DNA from 2 places in the Pseudomonas sp. OTU750018 genome. Region 2 is predicted to be linked to the other one. Evidence: predicted binding sites of a transcription regulator. Region 2 holds the regulator's gene; the other holds the start of a gene.

Region 1 (7,911 bases), 590 kb from region 2:
ATTAGCAATCGCAGTGCCGAAGCTACCGCCGCCAAGCACGGCGATGGGGTGCTGATCAGTCATAACGTATCCGTGGTAAACCATTGAAAGTGGCGAATCGCTCGCATTATACGGCGGCGCCTCTATGCAACCAGCTTTTAGCAGGTTGCCTGGCACTGGCAAAGCCAAGCAGCTCAGTTAACATGCAGCCTTTAAAACGCAAACAAGGTTGTGGCGTGATCGACAGCACCCAAGCCCAGATTCATCCTGAGACCGCGCAAAACCGGCCAGTTCTCCAACGTCCGAACATTTTTTGCAGCAGCGGAGTGTCGCGATGATCCTGCGTCGTGGCTGGAATATCCATACCCGCACCCAATTGATCAGTGTCGGCCCTGCCCTGCTGCTGACCCTGCTGCTCACCGGGTTCTTCACCTTTGCCCGTCTGCAGGACCTGCGCCAGGAGGTCAACCACTACGGTCAGTTGATCGCCAGCCAGTTAGCCCCGGCCAGTACTTATGGGGTCATTTCCGGCAACCTTGAGGTGCTCGAGGCACTGCTGCAAGCCACGCTGAAAACCCCGCATGTGCGCTTTCTGGAAGTGCGCGATCACACCGGTAAAATTCTCGTTTACGTTGAGCAAGCCCCAGGCAGCGGCCACGCAAGCAGCCAGGTCGATGTGTTTCAGGCGCCCATACACCTGCAACGTGCAGCGCTGAACACCCCTGATCAACAGGCATTGGCCGATGACTACCTGGGCTATGTCGTCGTCGGCATGTCTAACGACGCCTTCAACACACGCCAGCAGGAAATCCTCTTTAAGGCCACCCTGCTCGCCCTGTTCGCCCTGGCCCTGACCTTTATTCTTGCCCGCCGCCTGGCTCGCCACCTGTCGCAGCCGCTGAGCGCCATGGGTGAAGCCGTCAGCGCAATTCAGGCCGGCAACTACCAGACCACCCTGCCCGAAGTCGGTGAAGGTGAGTTGCAGGCGCTGGCACGGCATATCAACAACCTCGCCCACGGCCTGGCCAGCGCCAGTGACGAACAACAACGCGCCATGGCCCTGCTGATTCAAGCACGCGAGCAGTCCGAGCTGGCCAACCGCGCCAAATCCGACTTCCTGGCGATGATGAGCCACGAGTTGCGCACGCCGATGAATGGCGTGCTGGGCATGCTGCAGTTGCTGGAAACCACTGAAATGACTCAGGAGCAGGCCGAATATGCCGCCCTGGCCACCGAGTCCACTGAACACCTGTTGAAAGTCATCAATGACATCCTCGATTTCTCGCGGATCGAACGCGGCGCACTGGAGCTCGAACGCATCCCCTTCTGCCTGCTCGACCTGCTACAAAGTTCGATTCAGGTGTTCCAACACAGCGCCCAACAGCGTGGCCTGCAATTACTGCTGGAAACCGAAAGTGGCCTGGAGAACCTACAGGTACAAGGCGACCCTACGCGGATTCGGCAGATTCTGGTCAATCTCATCGGCAACGCATTGAAATTTACCGAAACCGGCAATATTCGTGTGCACAGCAGCTGGCAGGCGCTGGATAACCAGGTGCTGTGGTTCAGCTGTGCGGTGCATGACAGCGGCATCGGAATATCCCCTGAGCGGCTTGAACATATGTTCGATGCCTTCCAGCAGGCTGACACTTCTATTTCAAGACGTTACGGCGGCACCGGGCTGGGTTTGCCGATTGCCCGAACCCTTGCCGAACGCATGGGCGGCACCCTGCGCGCAGTCAGTCAGGAAGGTCAGGGCTCGGTATTTACCCTGGAAGTGCCACTGCCGTTTTCCCAGCACGTCGCACCCGCTACCAGCGAGACACCACTGCCAGCGGACCAGGGGAACGGCCAACCGGTGCTGCTGGTCGAAGATAACCCGGTCAACCAGACCGTGATCGAAGCCATGCTGCGCAGCCTGGGCTATCGGGTCAGCCTGGTTGGAGATGGCGCACAGGCCGTGCATCAGGTCAGCCAGCAGCGTTATTCAGCGATTCTGATGGATTGCCGTCTGCCAATTATGGACGGCTACGAGGCCACACGGCAGATCCGTCGCCTGCCTGGCTGCAGCGAACTGCCTATTATCGCGCTGACCGCCAACGCCTTGCAGGGCGACCGCGAGGCCTGCTTACAATCGGGTATGAATGACTACCTGGCAAAACCCTTTAAACGGGCCGATTTGCAGCGAATCCTGCAGCGCTGGCTGCCTCCTCGACCATCGACGGGTAGTCAAGAAGGCTCAACTGCTGCAGGCTAATGAACATGGGCGCTATGACAGGCCAACAGGAGCGGAGTACAACTGTACTCACAAGGCTGTGACTTTCACCACAACGCAACAGTCTATGACTAGGCTGTTGGCAGGCGCAGCAGACTGTGCCGCCAGCCAGGACGATTCGCCCAGCCTTGGCGCATGGGACATATTGAGGAGCTCGCATGACCAAACAAAACGCCTTCACCCGGGAAGAACTGCTCGCTTGCGGTCGCGGCGAACTATTCGGCCCAGGTAATGCGCAACTGCCCGCGCCGAACATGCTGATGATCGATCGCATCACTCATATCAGCGACACCGGCGGCAAGTACGGCAAGGGCGAAATAGTCGCCGAGCTCGATATCACTCCTGATCTTTGGTTTTTCGCCTGCCATTTCGAAGGCGACCCGGTGATGCCAGGCTGCCTGGGCCTCGATGCCATGTGGCAGCTCGTGGGCTTTCACCTTGGCTGGCAGGGCAATCCAGGCCGTGGCCGTGCCCTGGGTTCGGGCGAAGTGAAGTTCTTCGGTCAGGTGCTGCCGACCGCCAAGAAAGTCACTTACAACATCCATATCAAACGCACCATCGCCCGCTCCCTGGTTCTGGCGATTGCCGATGGCAGCGTCAGCGTTGATGGTCGCGAGATTTACAGCGCCGAAGGCCTGCGCGTTGGTCTGTTCACCTCTACCGACAATTTTTAAAGGACTCTCTGCATGCGTCGCGTCGTGATTACCGGCCTGGGCATCGTTTCCTGCCTGGGCAATGACAAAGCCACCGTCTCTGCCAACCTGCGTGCTGGCAAGTCAGGCATCCGCTTCAACCCTGCCTATGCCGAAATGGGCCTGCGCAGCCAGGTATCTGGCTCGGTTGACCTCAACCTGGAAGAGCTGATCGACCGCAAGGTCTATCGCTTCATGGGGGATGCAGCGGCTTTCGCTTACCTCTCAATGGAGCAGGCGATCAAGGACTCGGGCCTCAGCGCAGAAGAAATCTCCAACCCACGCGTGGGCTTGATCGCAGGCTCCGGCGGCGCGTCGACCTTCAACCAGATGGAGGCCATGGACATCCTTCGCGAGAAAGGCGTCAAGCGTGTTGGCCCCTATCGCGTACCGCGCACAATGGGCAGCACCGTGTCCGCCTGCCTGGCCACGCCGTTCAAGATCAAGGGCGTTAACTACTCGATCTCCTCGGCCTGCGCCACCAGCGCCCATTGCATCGGTAATGCCATGGAGCAGATCCAGCTGGGCAAGCAGGACGTAGTGTTTGCCGGCGGTGGTGAAGAGGAACATTGGAGCCAGAGCTTCCTGTTCGACGCCATGGGCGCCCTCTCCACTCAGTACAACGAAACTCCAGAAAAAGCCTCGCGTGCTTACGACGCCAAGCGTGACGGTTTCGTTATCGCTGGCGGTGGCGGCATGGTGGTGGTCGAAGAACTGGAGCACGCACTCAAGCGCGGCGCGAAGATCTACGCCGAAATCGTCGGTTACGGCGCCACCAGCGACGGCTACGACATGGTCGCCCCGAGCGGCGAAGGCGCAGTGCGCTGCATGCAGCAGGCTCTGGCTACCGTCGATAGCCCAATCGACTACCTGAACACCCACGGCACCTCGACTCCGGTCGGCGACGTTGCGGAAAGCCGCGCAGTGCGCGAAGTGTTCGGTGCCAAGGCGCCCGCCATCAGCTCGACCAAGAGCCTGTCCGGTCACTCCCTGGGCGCCGCCGGCGTACAGGAAGCGATCTACTGCATGCTGATGATGGAAGGCAATTTCATCGCCGGCTCGGTCAACATCGACGAAGTCGACCCGGAAATCGCCGACCTGCCGATCCAGCGCAGCACCGTTGAGAACGCCAAGCTCGACACCGTGATGAGCAACAGCTTCGGCTTCGGTGGCACCAACGCCACTCTGGTACTCAAACGCTGGGCAGGCAAATAAGCCACACCCGATGTTTGCAGCATAAAAAAGGCCATCCCTCGGGATGGCCTTTTTTATTGTGGCTTGCGCCAAGCTTACTCAGATAGAAAAGCGCGCTACCAGTGCATTGAGGTCCACCGCCAGGCGTGACAACTCCTGGCTGGCCGCACTGGTCTGGTTGGCACCGGCTGAAGACTGCATCGACAGATCTCGGATATTCACCAGGTTGCGATCCACTTCGCGGGCCACCTGAGCCTGTTCTTCCGAAGCGCTGGCGATCACCAGATTGCGCTCATTGATCTGCGAAATCGCGGCAGCAATCTCATCCAGCGCTTGGCCGGCCGCCTTGGCCACATCAAGGGTTGAACGGGCACGGCTGTTGCTGTTCTGCATGGCGTTAACTGCTTTATCGGTGCCCTGCTGGATGCCGCTGACCATTTGCTCGATTTCACGGGTCGACTGCTGCGTACGGTGCGCCAGGGCCCGCACTTCATCGGCTACCACGGCAAAACCGCGTCCGGCCTCACCCGCACGCGCGGCTTCAATCGCAGCGTTCAGTGCCAGCAGGTTGGTTTGCTCGGCAATCGAACGGATCACATCCAGTACCTTGCTGATATCGCGCACCTGCCCGGCCAGCTGCTCCACTTCGGAAGCGGTATGGGTCACGTCGTCCGCCAGATGACTGATCGACTCAACAGTCTGGCGCACCTGCTCGCGGCCATGTTGCGCCGTACGATTGGACTCGCTGGACGCTTCAGAGGTGCTGACGGCATTACGCGCAACCTCTTCCACGGCACTGGTCATTTCATTGACCGCGGTAGCCGCCTGCTCGATTTCATTGTTCTGCTGATGCAAACCACGGGTGGAGTCTTCAGTGACCGCACTGAGCTCTTCCGAGGCCGAGGCCAGCTGCGTAGAGGAGTCCGAGATATTTTGGATAGTGTTACGCAGGCTTTGCTGCATGGTCTGCAGCGCACTCAGCAAACGTGCCGGCTCATCACTGCCCTGCACTTCAATTGATTGGGTCAGGTTGCCGCCTGCCACCACTTCAGCCACCCGTACCGCATCGGTCAGCGGCGCGACGATGCTACGGGTCAGCAGCAACGCCAGAATCACCGTCAGACCAAGGGCGGCCAGCATCATCACAATGACCCATGTACGGGCGCTGGAAAATACTTGATCAGCCTTTTCAGCCGCTGCGGAGGCTCCCACCCGATTCATTTCGGACAAATCAGCGAGGGCTTTGGCCATACTGTCCGCATGCCCATTCAGCTGGCCATTGGCAACCGCCAGTGCAGCATCAAGATCATTTTGACGGACAGCGGCTACGATCTTCGATTGCTCCTGCAGATAGCTGCTTTCAGCCTGTTTGAAACGCTCGTAAATCGTGCGTTCTTCAGGGCTCGAGATTAATTTTTCATAGTTACTCTGAGCCGTGTGCAACTGGTTTTTAAACTCCTCCACACGGACGAGATTCTGCTGCGTCGCACTTTCATCGCTGTTAAGCATCAGGCGCAGTGTCAGAGCTCGCAGCCTTAGAATGTCTTGGCTCATCTCACCCAGGCTCAGCACGCTGGGCAGCCAGTTTTCATTTACATCAGCTGATTGCTTGTTCATCTCTGACATTTGCAACAGGGAGAAGCTGCCCAGCAGCAGCACAAGAAGTGCGACTAAGCCAAAGCCAAGTGACGCTCTGGGAGCGATGTTTATATTTCTTAGGGTCATCACGGCCGTCCTTTACGGTTCTGAAGCAGCTTGCTCGATAGCATATGGCCATTATCCTTATAAGGACCTTAAGACCTTCAGCCAATATCTACAGATTCCGTATCGACTCTAGCACTAGATTCTTGACCCCTCGCACATAAAAAACCCGAGCCAAGGCTCGGGTTTAGCATTACGACTTCACTTAACTTCAACGCACGATAAAGCGCTGCTCCAGCAATTTGCGGTCATCCTGAAACACCATAAAGTGCCACTCACCTGGCACCACTTCATGCTTTTCGGTGAACTCAAAGGCCATGACATCCTGCGGCGCACCGGGAACCAGCTTTTGCGTGACCACAAATTTGTCGTGGCGCGTGCCTTGCGGAGTAACCACTCCAGGGGTGAGGTAGAGCAAAGTTAGCGGAGCGTCATCCGCCACCTTGCCGACCAAGGTATAGCGCATGCCGAACTTGGTACCGAGCTTGGCGGGGATCACGTCGCCTTGCTCAATCTGCTGGTTACTGCGGGTCAACACCCGCTCACCTTCCTGAAAGTCCTGATAGTCACTGGCGAAAACGCCGTATTCGATCGGACCTTCAACACGCACTTCGGCGTGCGCCAGGCTGCTGATCAACACAAGTGCGGCCAAGCCACTGAAACGGGTGTATTGCATGTCGCGCTCCTTATTTAGATGGCGCGAGCCTATGACACCCGTGTGACAGGGCTATGACAGCTCTACTCAGTCATCTCGGCTTGCACCTTACGTGGCAATACCGCGAGGAAATTGTCGAGCGCCACCTGATGGGCAACCTTCTCCGGTAAAGCATCGAGAAACGGCTTAAAGCCTTTCATGTAGTCCGGCAAACTTGAGAAACGCCCGACCACATCAGAGCCCAGCATAAAGCGCGCGGGATAGCTGCTGACCAACTTTACCCAGGCTGGATCAGGTTGCCCCTCAGCATCAAGCAGGTAGGGCCGAAGCATGGTCCAGGACAGATCGATATACAGATTGGGGTACTGTTTAAGCATCCGCTCCAGGGTGGGCAGGAGGAACTCCAGCTTTTCCTGATGCCGGTGAATTTCCATGCTGGTACCGGCATGCGCCCAGATAAACCGCACATGTGGATGGTTGCGCAGTGGGTCCTCGATTTCCTGCAGGTACAGCGGATTGCGTTCGCGCTTGGAGGTGATATTGGAATGCAGCATCACTGGCAGGTCGTACTCGGCAGCCAGGTGAAAGACCCGCGCCAGGGCTTCGTTGTTGGCCCGTGGCGCATCACCATGGATCAGCGCGGTGAGGTCGTCATGCCGAGTGAAAACCTCACCAATGCCCTGCCACAGCCCTGGGTCGAGTTCGAGCATTCGGCGGATATGTGCATCGGCATTCTTGTCGTTCGGATTAAAGCCCGAGAGAAACGGGTGCAGACGTTTGCGCTGTTCAGCGGGCACCTGTTTGTAGGCATGCGCCACCAACACATCGGTGGCGCTGTACCAATAGGCATTGGCATCATCACCCGCGTAATAACGAGGACGCTTGGGCTCATCCTCATGCCATTTCTTCGCCACCGGAATGCCTGAGAGCATCACATGCTCGATATTGCCGGCCGCCATCTGCTCGAACAACTCAGTCATACCCGCGCTTTCTTGAAAGAAATCCACGTAATGCAGATGGGCATCGCTGTAGCGATAGTCGCGGGCCTGGGCCATTGCACTCAGTAGGCCGAGCAACAGGGCAACACTCAAACGCGATACAGGCAAGGGCATATCCTCCAGACAGTCAGAGCAGCATAGACCCCAGGTGTCAGACGCAAGTTCAGGCGCAGAGCGGCGAGTAGCGAGCAAACAGCACCACAGAGGCCCAATCCACAACCTGCAGCACCAGAACAGGGCGGCCACAGTGACTGTTTTCCAGCGTCAGCAGCATGACGCGGCTCATCAGTGATGGCACTTGGCTTGCAGTGCAACCGCCAGACCCTAGAAGGAATTCGCCATGCTTCAGCTATTGCGCTCGACCCCACGCAAGAACACGGACGACATTGCGCTCGATGCGCTGTTCAATCAGCACGA
Region 2 (7,911 bases):
ACTGAGCCGTCTGAATTGGCAGATTATCGGTAAAGCCTTCCACGTGTATTGGATTCTCGTACGGCGCCAGAATTTTGGCTACCTTTTCGATAATATCGAACGCAGCATTGTTAGGAATGGCATCGCCGCTGGTGAACAACAGGCTAGAGCTGAGCTCAATCTCGATCCACAGCTCATTTCCACTGACCTTCAGCTGATCCGACTGAATCAAGTCGCCGAAAGCCTCGCGCACACTGTTGGCAATATTCTGCAGATCATCAGCCGAAGACTGAGCGCTTTCCTCATCCACCAAGGAACGGTCCGGCTCCGTGGTCCGCGGACGCTCGTCACCAACCGGAATCGGTTTGATAGCGCGATCAGGTTGATTGAACACCCCGGTCAGGCTGTCAGAAAGAATTTTGTACTTGCCTTCATTGAGCGAGGAAATCGAGTACATCACCACAAAAAAGGCGAACAGCAGAGTAATGAAGTCGGCGTAAGAGACTAGCCACCGCTCATGATTTTCATGCTCTTCTTGATGACGCCGGCGGGCCATAAGGTGTCCCCATCAATCCATGAAGCCTTGCAGCTTCAGTTCGATGGAGCGCGGGTTTTCACCCTCCGCAATCGACAGGATGCCTTCAAGCAGCATCTCGCGATAACGGGATTGACGCTGAGCGATAGCTTTGAGCTTGTTACCAATGGGCAATAACAGCAGGTTGGCAAAGCCAACACCGTAGATGGTTGCCACGAACGCCACGGCAATTCCACTGCCGAGCATGCTTGGGTCGGCCAGGTTACCCATCACATGGATCAAGCCCATCACTGCACCGATAATGCCGATGGTCGGCGCATAACCGCCCATGCTTTCAAACACTTTGGCCGCCTGAATATCACGGCCTTCCTGGGTGTACAGATCGACCTCGAGAATACTGCGAATAGCCTCAGGCTCGGCGCCATCGACCAACAGCTGCAAGCCTTTGCGCGCATAGGGATCGGGTTCGGCATCTGCCACGGCCTCAAGACCGAGCAAACCCTCCTTGCGCGCAGTCATGCTCCAACCAACCACCCGGTTAATACCACCGGCCAGGTCCACGCGCGGCGGAAAGAATATCCAACTAATAATGGCCAGGGCCCGTTTGAACACATGCACGGGCGCCTGCAAAAAAGCCGCACCCAAGGTACCGCCAATCACAATCAATGCAGCCGGCCCATTGAGCAGGGCCGCAGCATGGCCCCCTTCGAGGTAGTTGCCGCCAAGAATGGCGACAAACGCCAGGATGACCCCAATAAGGCTCAGTACATCCATTAAGTACAGGTCTCCGCCAGGTGCCTGCCGATATCATCCAGCGGGTAAATCGCATCAGCCAGGTTGGCTTTTACAATAGCCATCGGCATACCGTAGATCACGCAGCTGGCTTCGTCTTGCGCCCACACTTGGCTTCCACTCTGCTTGAGCAGGCGAGCGCCCTCACGGCCGTCCGCCCCCATACCTGTGAGCACCACCGCCAGCACCTTGTCACCATAAGACTTGGCGACGGAACCGAAAGTGATATCGACACAGGGTTTGTAATTCAGGCGCTCATCGCCAGGCAGGATTTTCACCACGCCCCGCGCATCCACCATCATCTGCTTGCCACCCGGTGCGAGCAGTGCCAGACCGGGACGCAAGACATCACCGTCCTCAGCTTCCTTGACACTGATACGGCAGAGCTTGTCGAGACGTTCGGCAAAGGCTTTGGTAAAGGCAGCCGGCATGTGCTGGATCAGCACGATTGGCGCTGGAAAATTCACCGGCAATTGAGTCAGTACCCGCTGAAGCGCAACCGGCCCACCGGTGGAAGTACCGATCGCAACAAGCTTGTAGGATTTACGTTTTGGCGCCGCACTGGCAACCACGGGGACAGGCGCCACAGCTTGACGGCCTGGAGTGCTGGCAGAGGTTACTGGACGCGCCGCAGGCTTGGCTGCGGCAGCGGGTATAGCTGCGGAAGTGGAGACAGGTGATGGGCTGAAACTGCGACGATTACTGCGGGCAATCGTGTGAATTTTCTCGCAAAGCAGTTGCTTAACCCGCTCTGGATTGCGCGAAATGTCCTCAAAATTCTTTGGTAGAAAATCTACCGCACCGGCTTCCAGCGCATCCAACGTCACTCGCGCACCTTCATGGGTTAGCGAGGAGAACATCAGTACGGGTGTCGGACAGCGCTGCATGATGTTACGTACAGCGGTGATGCCATCCATCATCGGCATCTCGTAATCCATGGTAATCACATCGGGCTTGAGCGCCTGCGCCTGCTCGATGGCTTCACGGCCGTTAGTGGCGGTGCCGATTACCTGAATATTCGGGTCGGCTGAAAGAATTTCCGACACGCGCCGGCGGAAAAAACCGGAGTCATCAACCACCAACACCTTAACAGCCATAAACACTCCTAAACGGCGCCACAGATAGCTGCGCCGCTAACAATCAGATGCGCCGCGCGTAACGCTTGAGCATGCTCGGCACGTCAAGAATCAGGGCAATACGACCATCACCGGTAATGGTTGCACCCGACATGCCTGGCGTACCCTGCAGCATTTTGCCCAGCGGTTTGATGACCACTTCTTCCTGTCCGACCAGTTGATCGACCACGAAGCCAATACGCTGACTGCCAACAGTGAGGATCACCACATGCCCCTCACCCTGCTCCACGTGTGCTGCACTGCCGATCAACCAACGCTTGAGATAGAACAGCGGCAACGCCTTGTCGCGCACGATCACCACTTCCTGGCCGTCAACCACATTGGTTCGCGACAGATCGAGGTGGAAAATCTCATTCACGTTGACCAGCGGGAAAGCAAACGCTTGATTGGCCAACATCACCATCAGTGTCGGCATGATCGCCAGGGTCAGCGGCACCTTGATAACGATTTTTGAGCCCTGTCCCTTGACCGAAAACACATTGACCGTGCCGTTGAGCTGGGAAATCTTGGTTTTCACCACATCCATGCCCACGCCGCGCCCAGACACATCGGAAATCTCAGTCTTGGTCGAGAAGCCCGGGGCAAAGATCAGGTTGTAGCATTCGAACTCATTGAGACGGTCGGCCGCGTCTTTGTCCAGCAAGCCTTTTTCCACGGCTTTGGCGCGCAGTACATCCGCGTCCATGCCCTTGCCATCGTCAGAGATCGACAAGAGGATGTGATCACCTTCCTGCTCAGCGGACAATATCACCTTACCGCCACGCGCCTTACCTGAGGCTTCGCGCTCTTCCGGGGTTTCAATGCCATGGTCAACCGCGTTGCGCACCAAGTGGACAAGCGGATCAGCCAAGGCTTCAACCAGGTTCTTGTCGAGGTCAGTTTCTTCACCGACCAACTCCAAGTTGATCTCTTTCTTAAGGTTTCGCGCCAAATCGCGAACCAGCCGAGGGAAGCGCCCGAACACCTTCTTGATGGGCTGCATGCGGGTTTTCATCACCGCTGTCTGCAAGTCAGCCGTCACCACATCTAGGTTCGACACCGCTTTAGACATTGCCTCATCGCCACTGCTTGATCCAAGTCGCACCAAGCGATTTCGCACCAGCACCAACTCGCCAACCATGTTCATGATTTCGTCGAGCCGTGCGGTATCGACCCGCACAGTGGTTTCCGCTTCACTGGGCGGCGCAGCCTTCTCAGCAACAGGCGCAGCGACCGGAGCTGCAGGAGCTTTTGCAGGCTCAACCTTAGCGGCAGGTTTTGCCGCAGGTTTGGCGGCTGCTTTAGCAGGTTCCACAGGCTTGGCAGTCGGCGCAGGCGTTACAGGTTTGATCGCTTCAGGCTCAACAAACTTGCCTTTGCCATGCAGCTGATCAAGCAGTGCTTCAAACTCGTCATCCGTGATGTCGCCACTCGGCGCAGCAGCGGACTCAGCCACAGCTTCAGGTGCAGCAGGCGTCGATACAGGAGGAGGCGCAAACTGACCTTTACCGTGCAACTGATCGAGCAATGACTCAAATTCATCGTCGGTGATTTCATCACCGCCCGTGGCCGTTGCAGCAGGTGCCGCCACAGCAGGCACAGCGGGAGCTACAGCTACATCAGGTGCTACAAATTGGCCTTTGCCATGCAGCTGATCAAGCAACGACTCAAACTCATCATCGGTGATTTCATCACTGCTGGCAGCCGCGGAAATTGGCGCCGGAGAGTCCCCCAAGGCGCCTAATAACTGCTCGAATTCAGTGTCTGTGATATCGCCAGCGGCCTCTTCAAACTCGACTGCAACCTCAGGTTCAGATTCCAGCTCAGGCTCAGCGTGTGCTTCAACGGGTGCGGCAACATCAGCACCCGCCGGTTCAGCCAAACGCGCCAAGGCGGCAAGCAGCTCAGGCGTAGCCGGAGTGAGATCGGAACGTTCACGGACCTCGGTAAACATGCTGTTGACGGCATCCAGTGCTTCCAGCACCACATCCATCAACGCGGAGTCGACGCGCCGCTCACCCTTACGCAGGATGTCAAAGACGTTTTCTGCGATATGGCAGCATTCCACCAGCTCATTGAGCTGGAGAAAGCCAGCACCACCTTTGACGGTGTGAAACCCGCGAAAAATGGCGTTGAGTAGATTCATGTCGTCCGGGCGACTTTCCAGCTCTACAAGCTGCTCAGACAGTAGTTCAAGAATCTCGCCGGCCTCTACCAGGAAGTCCTGGAGGATTTCTTCATCGGCGCCGAAGCTCATAAGACGTGCTCCTAAAATCCCAGGCTGGAAAGCAGGTCGTCGACATCATCCTGATTGGATGCGACGTCTTCACGCTTATCGGCATGAATCTGCGGACCTTCACCACGCGAAGGCTCTTTTTGTTTTTCTTGTTCGGCGCGGAGCAACTCATGGTTGTGCTCAATGCCGGCAAACTGATCGACCTGACTGGCCATCAGCACCAGTTTCAGCAAGTTGCTTTCCACTTCGGTAACCAGCTGCGTTACACGCTTGATCACCTGGCCGGTCAGGTCCTGATAATCCTGAGCCAACAGGATGTCATTGAGGTGTGCAGAAATCTTGGCACCGTCGCGTTCGCTTCGCGCGAGAAACAGCTCCACACGCTTGGCTAACTCGCGAAAGCCATCGGCACTCATTTCGCGGCGCATGAAGCGCCCCCAATCACCGCTGAGGCTTTGCGCTTCATCGCTGAGGTCATTTACCAGCGGGGCACTTTGCTCGACCAGATCCATGGTGCGATTGGCCGCTTTTTCGGTCATCGTCACCACATAATTCAGGCGCTCAGTGGCATCGGTAATTTGCGAAACCTCAGTGGCATGTGGCACACGGGGGTCGAGCTGGAAATTGACGATGGCGTTATGCAGCTCACGAGTCAGCTTACCGACTTCATGGTAAAGACCACGGTCACGTGCCTTGTTGAGCTCATGTATCAGCTGTACCGCTTCACCAAAGTTGCCTTGTTCCAGGCTATCTACCAGTTGGCGAGCGTTGTATTTCAGGGTCGACTCAAGGTCACCTTGAACGGAATCTTTATGCTCCATAGCACCCTCGTGGCAAACATCAGCCGTTGACCCGCTCGAAGATCTTTTCAATCTTCTCTTTCAGCACTTGGGCTGTGAACGGCTTGACCACATAACCGTTAACCCCCGCCTGGGCTGCTTCGATGATCTGATCACGCTTGGCTTCTGCCGTGACCATCAGCACCGGCAAGGTTTTCAAGCGATCATCCGCACGCACTGCGCGCAACAGATCGATACCCGTCATGCCAGGCATGTTCCAGTCAGTCACGAGGAAATCGAAGCTACCGCTTTGCAGCATGGGCAGCGCGGTTACGCCATCATCCGCTTCCGCGGTATTGGTGAACCCCAAGTCACGCAGAAGGTTCTTGATGATCCGTCGCATCGTTGAAAAGTCATCAACGATGAGGATTTTCATGTTCTTGTCCAAGTCGACCTCCGTACAGTCCCAAACGCAGGCAGCAACCTGCATGCGCTTTTAATCGTGAAACCGGCCCAGCATCAGCGAATACAACTCAATGTGCGCGCCACTCACCCAGTCGAGCACGTAAACGTGCGGCACACTGACTGTGTAGTTGGCTTACACGTGATTCGCTAACCCCTAACACCTCGCCGATCTCTTTAAGATTCAGTTCTTCATCGTAATATAGCGCTAACACCAAGCGCTCGCGCTCCGGCAGGTTGGCAATGGCATCTGCCAGGGCCGCCTGAAAGCGTTCATCTTCCAGATCACGAGAAGGTTCGAGGTGGTTGCTGCCAGCGTCTTCACCCAGCCCACCGTGTTCGCCGTCCTGCAACAGGTCGTCGAAACTGAACAGGCGGCTGCCTAAAGTGTCGCCAAGAATGCCGTAGTAATCCTCGAGACTCAATTGGAGTTCGGCCGCAACCTCTTGATCTTTAGCGTCTCGACCCGTTCTGGCCTCAATTTTTCTAATTGCATCACTGACCATGCGGCTATTGCGATGCACCGAACGTGGCGCCCAGTCGCCTTTGCGCACTTCATCGAGCATCGAACCGCGAATGCGAATACCCGCAAACGTTTCGAAACTGGCGCCTTTACTGGAGTCGTATTTTTTTGACGCTTCGAGCAAGCCGATCATTCCGGCCTGAATCAGATCGTCGACCTGTACATTGGCCGGCAGGCGGGCCAACAGGTGATAGGCAATGCGTTTGACCAGGGGCGCGTAGCGCTCGATCAACTGGTGCTGGGAATCCTGCGCCTGCGCCTTGCTATACATACGAAGTCCAGAGGCTGCTGTCATATAGCCGTGTCCGCGATCGGTTGCTGCACCAGACGCTCAACGAAAAACTCCAAATGGCCACGCGGATTGGCCGGTAACGGCCAGGCGTCAACTTTCTGGGCTATCGCCTTGAACGCCAGCGCACACTTCGAACGCGGAAAGGCTTCGTAGACCGCACGCTGCTTCTGCACGGCCTTGCGCACTGACTCGTCGTATGGCACCGCGCCTACATACTGCAGGGCAACATCAAGGAAACGGTCAGTCACTTTAGTCAGCTTAGCAAAGAGGTTGCGACCTTCCTGCGGGCTATGGGCCATATTGGCCAATACCCGGAAACGGTTCATGCCGTGATCGCGATTAAGCAATTTGATCAGTGCGTAGGCATCGGTAATCGAAGTCGGCTCATCACACACCACCACCAGCACTTCCTGGGCAGCGCGCACGAAGCTCACAACACCGTCACCAATACCCGCGGCGGTGTCGATGATCAACACGTCGAGGTTGTCACTGATATCGCTGAACGCCTGGATAAGCCCCGCATGTTGCATGGGTGACAGCTGCACCATGCTCTGAATACCCGAGGCTGCCGGCACGATACGAATGCCGCCAGGGCCCTGCAGTAACACATCGCGCAGCTCGCACTCGCCACTGATAACGTCTTCCAGGGTGCGTTTGGCGCTGAGGCCCAACAACACGTCGACGTTGGCCAAGCCAAGGTCGGCGTCCATCAGCATCACCCGACGGCCGAGATCAGCCAGGGCCAACGCCAGGTTCACCGAGACGTTGGTCTTACCGACGCCACCTTTGCCGCCGGTCACCGCAATCACCTGTACGGGATGCATACCCATATTTCTACACACCTTGTCTAACTTCGACTGGAGCCACTTGGCTGGCTAAGCGCGGTTCATTGCCAACAGCAGGACGCTTAACTGACGCGTCGTGCGGGTTGCTGGTAAAGCCCGGCAAACATCTCCGCCATCGTATCTTCGCTTGGATCCTGGGTCGCCTGCAGCCCTACGGCCCGGCTAACCAATTGATGACTGCGTGGAATCTGCAAATCATCGGGAATGCGTGGCCCATCAGCGAGATAGGCTACCGGTAGACGCTGGCTAATAGCCAGTCCTAAAACCTCACCCAGGCTGGTGGCCTCATCCGCTTTTGTCAGAATGCAGCCAGACAAGCCGCAACGCTTATAACTATGGTAGGCGGCTTTCAG

What was found. The regulator FliA, encoded in region 2, starts transcription of late flagellar genes. The targets are predictions, from matches to a motif close to CTAAAGTTTNNNNNNNNNNNGCCGNTAA.
Region 1: HCI85_RS11025 (methyl-accepting chemotaxis protein) is a predicted target of FliA. The motif match lies at 5,965-5,992, and genes of this name have one in related genera.

The regions. Positions count from the first base shown of each region.
Region 1 covers NZ_JAAPAU010000002.1:478,315-486,225, forward strand. Annotated here, with positions in the region: gene HCI85_RS11005 (NAD(P)H-dependent glycerol-3-phosphate dehydrogenase) at 1-63, opposite strand, end outside; gene HCI85_RS11010 (response regulator) at 314-2,236, shown strand; gene fabA (3-hydroxyacyl-[acyl-carrier-protein] dehydratase FabA) at 2,413-2,928, shown strand; gene fabB (beta-ketoacyl-ACP synthase I) at 2,941-4,161, shown strand; gene HCI85_RS11025 (methyl-accepting chemotaxis protein) at 4,240-5,865, opposite strand; gene HCI85_RS11030 (DUF3859 domain-containing protein) at 6,053-6,517, opposite strand; gene HCI85_RS11035 (amidohydrolase family protein) at 6,580-7,551, opposite strand; gene HCI85_RS21110 (hypothetical protein) at 7,658-7,780, opposite strand.
Region 2 covers NZ_JAAPAU010000002.1:1,070,932-1,078,842, forward strand. Annotated here, with positions in the region: gene motD (flagellar motor protein MotD) at 1-535, opposite strand, end outside; gene HCI85_RS13930 (flagellar motor protein) at 548-1,288, opposite strand; gene HCI85_RS13935 (protein-glutamate methylesterase/protein-glutamine glutaminase) at 1,288-2,403, opposite strand; gene HCI85_RS13940 (chemotaxis protein CheA) at 2,447-4,678, opposite strand; gene HCI85_RS13945 (protein phosphatase CheZ) at 4,690-5,478, opposite strand; gene HCI85_RS13950 (chemotaxis response regulator CheY) at 5,498-5,872, opposite strand; gene fliA (RNA polymerase sigma factor FliA) at 5,970-6,716, opposite strand; gene fleN (flagellar synthesis regulator FleN) at 6,713-7,543, opposite strand; gene flhF (flagellar biosynthesis protein FlhF) at 7,621-7,911, opposite strand, start outside.